2 regions of the Sphingomonas floccifaciens genome follow, and region 2 is predicted to be linked to the other one. Evidence: predicted binding sites of a transcription regulator. Region 2 holds the regulator's gene; the other holds the start of a gene.
What was found. The regulator LexA, encoded in region 2, represses DNA repair genes until DNA is damaged. The targets are predictions, from matches to a motif close to GTTCCNCNCTTGTTCT.
Positions count from the first base shown of each region.

Region 1: the regulator LexA is predicted to act here: its motif matches at 1,520-1,535, upstream of uvrA (excinuclease ABC subunit UvrA).

Region 1 covers NZ_JBHUFC010000002.1:136,531-141,369, forward strand. Annotated here, with positions in the region: gene uvrA (excinuclease ABC subunit UvrA) at 1-1,508, opposite strand, end outside; gene ACFSC3_RS03515 (beta strand repeat-containing protein) at 1,714-4,839, shown strand, end outside.
Region 2 covers NZ_JBHUFC010000006.1:350,333-355,171, forward strand. Annotated here, with positions in the region: gene trpD (anthranilate phosphoribosyltransferase) at 1-732, shown strand, start outside; gene trpC (indole-3-glycerol phosphate synthase TrpC) at 729-1,562, shown strand; gene moaC (cyclic pyranopterin monophosphate synthase MoaC) at 1,642-2,118, shown strand; gene ACFSC3_RS15275 (molybdopterin molybdotransferase MoeA) at 2,123-3,304, shown strand; gene lexA (transcriptional repressor LexA) at 3,360-4,040, shown strand; gene ACFSC3_RS15285 (ComEC/Rec2 family competence protein) at 4,557-4,839, opposite strand, start outside.

The DNA of each region.
Region 1 (4,839 bases), on a different contig from region 2:
AGGTAGTCGAGCCCGACGTTGTTGAGGAAGCCCAGCCGCTCGAGGATTTCCTTCAGGATGCGCTCGGCGATGGCGCGCTGCTGGGGATTGAGCGTCTCCGGCATCGCGGTGAACCAGGCGAGCGCGTCGACGACCGACATGCGGGTGGCGTGGCTGATGTCCTCGCCGGCGATCTTCACCGCGCGCGCCTCGGGCTTCAGGCGGGCGCCGTGGCAGGTCTCGCACGGGCGGCTCGACTGGTATTTCGCCAGTTCCTCGCGCATCCATGCGCTTTCCGTGGAGAGCATGCGGCGCTGGAGGTTGCCGATGACGCCCTCGAACGGCTTCTTGACGTCATAGGACTTCTTGCCGTCGATGAAGGTCAGCGTGACCGGCTTGCCGCGGGTGCCGTGGAGGATGATGTCCTGCTGCTCGGGCGTAAGGTCGCCCCAGGCGGTGTCGAGGCTGAAGGTGAAGGCCTTCGCCAGGCTGCCCAGCACCTGCATGTAATAGGGGGAGGGCGGGTTGGACTTCGCCCAGGGGACGACGGCGCCCTTCTTGATGCTGAGGCTATGGTTGGGGACGACGAGGTCTTCGTCGAACACCAGCTTCTCGCCCAGGCCGTCGCAGGCCGGGCAGGCGCCCTGCGGCGCGTTGAACGAGAAGAGGCGGGGCTCGATCTCGGGAATGGTGAAGCCGCTGACCGGGCAGGCGAACTTCTCGGAGAAGACGATGCGGTTGGCGGGAACGCCGGCGTTCTTCATCGCGCCGGCATTGGCGGCCTCGTTCTCGCGGCCGGGCACGACGCCGTCGACGAGGTCGGCATAGGCGAGGCCGTCCGCCAGCTTCAGCGCCGTCTCGAAGCTTTCCGCCAGGCGCGTGGCCTGGTCGGGGTTCACGACGATGCGGTCGACGACCACCTCGATGTCGTGCTTGAACTTCTTGTCGAGCGCGGGGGCTTCGTCGATGTTGTGGAGTTCGCCGTCGATGCGGACGCGGCTGAATCCCGCCTTCTGCCACTCGGCGAGTTCCTTGCGATACTCGCCCTTGCGGCCGCGCACGACGGGGGCGAGCAGGTAGAGCCGCGTGCCCTCGGGCAGCGCCATAACGCGGTCGACCATCTGGCTGACCGTCTGCGCGCTGATCGGCAGGCCGGTGGCGGGCGAATAGGGGACGCCGACGCGCGCCCACAGCAGGCGCATATAGTCGTAGATCTCGGTGACCGTCGCGACCGTCGAGCGCGGGTTGCGCGAGGTCGTCTTCTGTTCGATCGAGATGGCGGGCGACAGGCCCTCGATATGGTCGACGTCGGGCTTCTGCATCAGTTCGAGGAACTGGCGGGCATAGGCCGACAGCGATTCGACGTAGCGGCGCTGCCCCTCGGCATAGATGGTGTCGAACGCGAGGCTGGACTTGCCCGACCCCGACAGGCCGGTGATGACGGTCAGCGTATCGCGCGGGATGTCGATGCTGACGTCCTTGAGGTTATGCTCGCGGGCGCCGCGGACGGAAATGTGCGTGAGGCTCATGGACCGTTTCTGTTCCAGATTTGTTCGGATGAGGCAAGCCGGGTCAGCCGGGCCAACGCGTGACATGGGGATCGGTCGCATGTCCGGCAAGTAAAGCGCATTCACCACGAGTCGGGGTTGCGCGCGGTGCAGAACCCGGCTTCAACAGGGGCTTAGGGTCGGACATTCAGTCGATACGGCCAGTGTATCTCCGGGAGCGCGTACCATGCCCACGACCATCAACACCACGGAGGACGCGGGCGGCCGGCCCACCACCGTCACCGGCACCGTCGCACGCGGGGACCGGCTGGTCGGCGTGGCGATCGCCGGACAATCCGCGAGCGGCGTCGGCGCGGCGGTTACCGGCACCTATGGTCGGCTGACGATCAATGCGGACGGCAGTTTCAGCTATCTGCTGGATGGCGCGGACCCCGACACGCGGCTGATCGGGGCGAACGAGACGGCGTTCGACCGCTTCACCTACACCTATGAGTCGGGCGGCGTGCTGCGGACCGAGACGGTGGTGGTGCAGATCGCCGGCCTCGATGTGGCGGGCGTGTCGGTCGACCAGAGCGATGCCGCCTTCGCCTTTTTGACGAGCGCGACGATCGATGCGTCGACGCGCCTGATCCGCACCGGGTCGAGCGCGCCGCCGACAGCGGTGGCGGTGGGGGATATCGTCAATGGATCGACGCCCTCGCTCGTCACCGTGACGAACCGCGGCGAGATTTCGGCGTCGTCGAGTACAGGCGACTATATGGTCGGCGTGACGACCGCGATATTTCGCGCGGGCTTCGTCAACGAAGGGCGGGTCGCGGTGACGTCGGGCTTCGGACCCGGCGGCAGCACCGGCATCGTCGGATCGCCGCTGGGGGGAAATCTGACGCAGCCGGTGATCAATCGCGGCGTGGTTCAGGTCACGTCGAACGGCAGCGGTGCCAACCCGCCGCTTGTCATCGGGATCGAAGGGCGGACGGTCGTCAACGACGGCACGGTCTATGTCGTCGCGCAGCAGGGCCTGGCGTACGGCATCGGATCGCGTCCGGCGCCGGTGACGGTGCTGACCAATTCAGGCACGATCTTCGCATCGAGCGCCAGCACCGCCGAGGCGAACGGCCTGTCGGCGACGGCGGTCTATGGGGCCTCGTTCGACCTGTCGATCGTCAACAGCGGGACGATCGCGGCAGAGGCGACCGCGAACGGCATGCGGTCGGTCGCGTTCCGCATCTTCACCAATTCGAGCAATGTGCTGGCCGGCGGGACGATCACCAACAGCGGGCGGGTCGTCGCCGACTATGCGGTCTGGTCGGTCGACGGCTATTCGGGTTCGATCGGCTTCTGGAACACCGCCTATGTCCAGGGCGATTGGCTGACCGACAAGAATATCATGAGCGTGCTGAATGCCGCGTCGGCGACATGGGTCGGCGGATTCAGCATGGGCAGGGATTCCGATCTGATCCGCAACGACGGCACGATCACCGGGGCGATCGACCTGGGCGCGGGTGTCGACCTGTATGACGGCAGCCGCGGGACGATCGGCACGCGCGTCTCGGGTGGGGCCGGCAACGACGTGCTGCGCGGCGGTGCGGGCATCGATACGCTGAGCGGCGGCGACGGCGACGACGTGCTGTTCGGCGGCAATGGCGACCAACTGACCGGCGGCGCGGGCGCGGATCGCTTTGTCGTGGCTGGCACGGCGACGATCACCGACTTCGAAGCCGGGCGCGACGTGCTGGACCTGTCGGCGCTGGCACCCACGGGCTTTGCGCTGACGGCGAGCGGCAGCGACACGATCGTCACCGCGCGTACCGCGGGCGGTGACGTTGCGATCACCGTGAGAGGCGGCATCGGTTCGGGCGACGTGACGAGCGTGCTGCCCGGCACGACGCAGACCGGGACCGCGAATGCCGATACGCTGATCGCGCTGTCGGCGGCGGCGCACAGCCTGTCGGGCGGCGCGGGTGACGATGTGCTGGTCGGTGGCGATGGCGCGGACACGCTGGACGGCGGCACGGGCGCGGACATCATGTTCGGCGGTGACGGTGATGACATCTACGTCATTGATTCGCTTGGCGACCGGGCGATCGAAACCGCGAACGGCGGGATCGATGAAGTGCGCACGTCCGTCGGCTACCTGCTGCAACCCTATATCGAAAACGGACGCATCACCGGCAGCGATGCGGTCGGCCTGACCGGCAATGCGCTGAACAACAGCCTGTGGGGCAATGCGGCGGACAATGCGCTGAACGGCGGGGCCGGCGACGACATGCTGTACGGCGGTCAGGGTGCCGACCTGCTGACCGGCGGGATAGGGGCGGATCGCTTCGTCTATCTGGCGGCCAATGAATCAGTCGCGGGCGGCTTCGACCGGTTGATCGGGTTCGAGACCGGCATCGACACGATCGACATGACCGCGATCGGCATCCGCAGCGTCGCGTTCGAGGCGGGGCCGATCCCGTCGGGCGGCAGCGAGCCAAGCTACACGACCGCGACGATCACGACGATCGGCGGCGCGACGATGGTGATCCGCGCCGACGGGCGGATGGACCGCAGCGACTTCCAGGGCTTCGTCCAGATCCTGCCGAACGACGTGACCCAGGCGTTTCCCGGCGATTCGACGACCGGCGTGTCGGCCAACGCCAACCTGCGCTTCCTCTACGCCGGTGCGATCACGCGCGGCAGCGGGACAGTGACGCTGGCAAAGACAGACGGGACGGTGGTCGAGACCTTCGCCGCCAACAGCAGCCGCCTGTCGCTCGACGGCCGGGTGCTGTCGGTCGACCCGACGCGGCCGCTCGATCCCGGCACAACCTATACGCTGACGGTCGGTGCCGGCGTCGTCCAGATCGGCGGCACGCCGGCGTCGGCGATCAACGGCTATGCCTTCACCACTCGCCCGATCGATACCGCGACGCAGTTCCAGACGCTGGTCGCGAGCGGCGGCGCGGCGAGCGCATCGGGCACGGGCACCGTGTTCGGGACGCGCGGGTCGTTGCAGGATGTGACGGTGCTCGACGCGCCGGGGCGGATCACCTTCGATCCGTCGTTCAACGACGGCGGCGACCGGGTGCGGCTGAGCGGGGCAGCGTCGAGCTACACCGCCGTGCGCAATGGATCGAGCATCGTGCTGTCGGACGGTGACAGCGAGATCGTCGTGCCCGTCGGTACGGCGGGGATCGACATTCACTTCGCCGACGGGATCCGCAGCCTTGTCTTCGACACGTCCGCGAACGCGATGAAGCTGGGGTCGCAGACGATCGCCCCGGTGACCGCCGCGCAGGTGACCGCACCCGTGACGGCGGCGCTGGTGACGGCGACGGCGGACCCGGCGGCGGGGGCGACGATGGTCGTG
Region 2 (4,839 bases):
GTCTCGACCGCGGTCAGCCTGGTCGTCGCGGCCTGCGGCGTCCCCGTCGCCAAGCACGGCAACCGGGCCGCCTCGTCCAAGGCCGGCGCCGCTGACACGCTGGAAGCGCTCGGCCTCGACATGGCGCGTGCGGGTGCGATGGCGGAGGCGACGCTCGCCGACCTCGGCATCTGTTTCCTCTTCGCCGGCAACCACCACCCCGCGATGAAGCGCATCCAGCCGATCCGTCAGCGGCTCGGCCGGCGCACGATCTTCAACCTGATGGGGCCGCTCGCCAATCCGGCGCATGTCACCCGTCAGCTGATCGGCATCGCCCGCCCCGACTATGCGCCGATCTATGCCGAGGCGATGGAGAGCCTTGGCGCGGAGGGTGCCGCGGTCGTTTCCGGCGAAGAGGGGCTCGACGAAATCTCCAGCGCGGGGGCGACGGTGGTCCTGCGTGTCGGCGATTGCGACCTGCCCGAGCGGATCGTGCCGGAGGACGCCGGCCTCCCTCGCGGCCCGCTCTCCGCCATCCGGGGCGGCGACCCCGCATATAACGCGCTCGCCCTCCGCCGCCTGCTGACCGGCGAGCACGGCCCCTACCGCGACGCCGTCCTGCTCAACGCCGCCGCCGCGCTGGTCATTGCGCAGGCCGCCCCCGACCTCACCGAAGGCGCCGCGCTCGCCGCCGAAGCGCTCGACGCCGGCCGCGCGAACGCGCTGCTCGATTCCTGGATCGCCTACGCATGACGACGATGCTCGATACCATCCTGGCGACGAAGCGCGACGAGGTGGCGACACGCCGCCGCGCGACATCGCTCGCCGACCTGTCGGCCCTCGCACTGGCCCAGACCCCGCCCCGTGGTTTCCGCCGCGCGCTCGATGCGAAGGCGGCGACCGGCTATGGCCTGATCGCCGAGATCAAGAAGGCGTCGCCGTCCAAGGGTCTGATCCGCGAGGACTTCGATCCCCCGGCGCATGCCCGCGCCTATGAGGCGGGCGGCGCCGCCTGTCTGTCGGTGCTGACCGATGCGCCCTATTTCCTGGGCCACGAAGACTATCTGATCGCCGCCCGCGCCGCCTGCCGCCTGCCGGTGATCCGCAAGGACTTCATGGTCGACCCCTGGCAGGTGATCGAGGCGCGGACGATCGGCGCCGACGCGATCCTGATCATCGTCGCCGCACTCGACGACGGCGCGATGGCAGAGATCGAAGATGCCGCGATCGGCCTGGGCATGGACGTGCTGGTCGAGGTCCACGACGCCGACGAACTCGACCGGGCGCTGGCGCTGAAGTCGCGATTGATCGGGGTGAATAACCGAAATCTCAAGGACTTCACGGTCGATTTTGCGCGCACCTACGAACTCGTCGGCCGCGCGCCGGAGGGCTGCACCTTTGTCGCGGAAAGCGGCCTCACCACCCGCGCCGAGCTCGACGCGATGGCCGAACACGACATCCGCTGCTTCCTGGTCGGCGAGTCCCTTATGCGCCAGGCGGATGTCGAAGCCGCGACGCGCGCACTGCTTTCCCCTCTCCCCGCGGGAGAGGGAGGAGCCCGCGCCGAAGGCGTGGGAGGGTGAGGGTAGCGATGACGCCTACCCCCGCCCTCACCCTTCCGCCGGCTGCGCCGGCTCCCTCCCTCTCCCACGGGGAGAGGGAATGAACGACCTCACCCACCTCGACTCTACCGGCGCCGCGCACATGGTCGACGTCGGCGCGAAGCCCGCGACCCAGCGCCGCGCCGTCGCACGCGGTCGCATCATCATGTCGGCGAAGGCGATCGCGGCCATCCGCGACGGCAGCAACAAGAAGGGCGACGTCCTCGCCACCGCGCGCATCGCCGGCATCATGGCTGCGAAGCGCACGTCGGACCTGATCCCGCTCTGCCACCCGCTCCCGCTGACGAAGGCGTCGATCGACCTCGACCTCGACGACACCGGCATCACCGTCACCGCGACCTGCGCCACCGCCGGCCAGACCGGGGTCGAGATGGAGGCGCTGACCGCCGCCACCGTCGCACTGCTCACGCTCTACGACATGGCGAAGGCGATCGATAAGGGGATGGTCATCGACCACGTCCGGCTGCTGGAAAAGACCGGCGGCAAGTCGGGCGACTGGTTCGCGGCGGACGCCTGACGCCATGCCCCTGCTTCCCGTCGCCGAGGCCCAGGCCCGCGTCCTCGCGCTCGGCACGCCGCTCGCGATCGAGCATGTCGCACTGGCCGAAGCGGCGCATCGCTATGCCGCCGCCGACATCCGTGCGCGCCGCACGCAACCGGCGAGCGATCTGTCGGCGATGGATGGCTATGCGATCCGCCATGCCGATCTCGGCCGCCCGCTACGCCTGATCGGCGAAAGCGCGGCCGGTCGCCCCTTTACCGGCGCGGTCGGCGCAGGCGAGAGCGTACGCATCTTCACCGGCGCGACGATGCCGGCGGGGGCCGACTGCGTGCTGGTGCAGGAGGAAGCCCGCGCGGAGGGCGACATCATTCACCTTTCCGGCGAAGGACCCGCCCACCCCGGCCGGAACGTCCGCCGCCGCGGTCTGGATTTCGCCGACGGTGACGTTCTGATCCCCGCGGGTGCCGCGATCACGCCCGCCAGGCTCGCCGTCGCGGCGATCGGGGGGCACGCGACCCTGCCCGTCCACGCCCGTGTCCGGGTCGCGATCGCCGCGACGGGGGATGAGCTGGTGCCTGCCGGCCAGTCTCTCGATGCCGGGCAACTGCCGGAATCAAACGGCGTCATGCTTGCCGCGATGCTCGCCCCGCTGGGCGTCGACATCCTCGATCTCGGCATCCTGCCCGACCGCGCCGACGCACTTGAGGCGGCGTTCCGTGCCGTCGATGCCGATGTGCTGGTGACGACGGGCGGCGCGTCGGTCGGCGATCACGACCTCGTCCGTCCTGCGCTCGAAGCCGCTGGCGCAACGATCGATTTCTGGCGGATAGCGCTACGTCCCGGCAAGCCGATGATGGCCGGGCGGCTGGGACGGGCGGTCGTCATGGGCCTGCCGGGCAATCCGGTCTCGGCCTTCGTCACCGCCGAACTGTTCGTGAAGCCGCTCGTTCGACACCTCGCCGGCGCGGCCGATCCCTCCCCGCCAACGCTCACCGCAAAACTGGGAGAGGATTTGCCGGCGAACGGCGAGCGCACCGACTATCTGCGCGCCGAACTTCGCGATGGCGCCGCATTCGCCTCGACCATCCAGGACAGCTCGATGCTCCGGACGCTGGCGCGGTCGACCTGCCTGATCGTCCGGCCGCCGCACGCCACCGCCGCCCGATTCGGCGACTCGGCGGAAATCCTGATGATCGCTTGACAGGCCCGGGAACAAACCGCATACGTTCGTCGTCTGTTCCGGGACGGAGGCCCTCATGCTCACCAAGAAGCAGCACGAACTCATCTGCTTCATCAACGATTCCCTGAACGAGAGCGGCGTGTCGCCCTCGTTCGAGGAGATGAAGGAGGCGCTCGACCTCAAGTCGAAGTCGGGCGTGCATCGCCTGATCTCGGCTCTGGAGGAACGCGGCTTCCTGCGCCGCCTGCCGAACCGTGCCCGCGCACTCGAAGTGCTGAAGATGCCGGAGCGGGCCGATGCGAAGGCTGCCAAGCCCGCGCCGCAGCCCTCAACTTCGTCAACATTCGCGGGCAAGACGCCACCCGCGCCGGCGAACGACGTGATCGAAATCCCGCTCCACGGCCGCATCGCCGCGGGCGTTCCGATCGAGGCGATGGAAGGGGCGACGATGCTGCCCGTCCCCGCCGCGCTGCTCGGGTCGGGCGAGCACTACGCGCTGGAAGTGTCGGGCGACTCGATGGTCGAGAAGGGCATTCTCGACGGCGACTATGCGCTGATCCGCCGCACCGAGACCGCGCGCGACGGCGACATCGTCGTCGCGCTGATCGACGAGAACGAGGCGACGCTGAAGACCTTCTACCGCGAAGGCAGCATGGTCCGACTCGACCCGGCCAACCGCTCCTATGATCCGCAGCGCTACAGCGCGCGACAGGTTCGCGTGCAGGGCAAGCTGGCCGGGTTACTGCGTCGCTATTGAGAATAGGCCCTGACCCGTCTCGAAATGGGACGGATCGGGAGCTTCGGTGTGTCGGGCGAGATGGTCGCGCGAAAGCTGGCAACGGCTATCGGCGGCCTTGATTGCAGGAGGCGAGCACTTTGGAGCGTCGCCGTAACCGGGACAGGACCGGCCCTAACCGCTGCCGGGCTGGTGGGAGGCGTGGCCAAAGACTCCACTTGGCCGGCGGCCGCTTGGAGTTTTGAATGGTTTGAGGCCAATCAACTAAGGTGAAGCACAACCGGGCTCCGGCGGAGGCCGAAGCGTCGGCGGGCGGCGGCGCTTGGGCTGCCGCGGTGCCGGTCTTCGCCGAAAGGCAGGATGGGTCGATCTGGCTGGAAAACATTCCAATGACTCAATCCTTCTCCGTTCGTGCTGAGCGAAGTCGAAGCACCTGAGTCTCCTGCCCCCTATGACCTTGCCCAAGACATGCGGCGTCCTCGCTCAGGGCGAGCGGATCGGGTGGAGGTCCGACGGGCCTACCCGACCGATTGGAGATCAGCGCACCGTTTTTCCGTGCGGGCCGGGCCTAGGCTGGTCGTTTTCACGCCCCCTCGGCGGCATTACGGCGGGCGGACGAACCCAGGGATGCGATCCATGATCATCGGCCACCCGACGCACCAGCAGTGGCGCAAAGCTCACCGCGACGCCGCCTGACGTGCGCAAAGTCACACCGTCCAGTTTGAGCCATCTCGGCCGGCACGTCCGCGGCAGGCGTCGTTCGCTGACTACGACATCGGCCCGCCTGCAGGCCGCCGTGAGGTCTGCGATATCCAGGTGA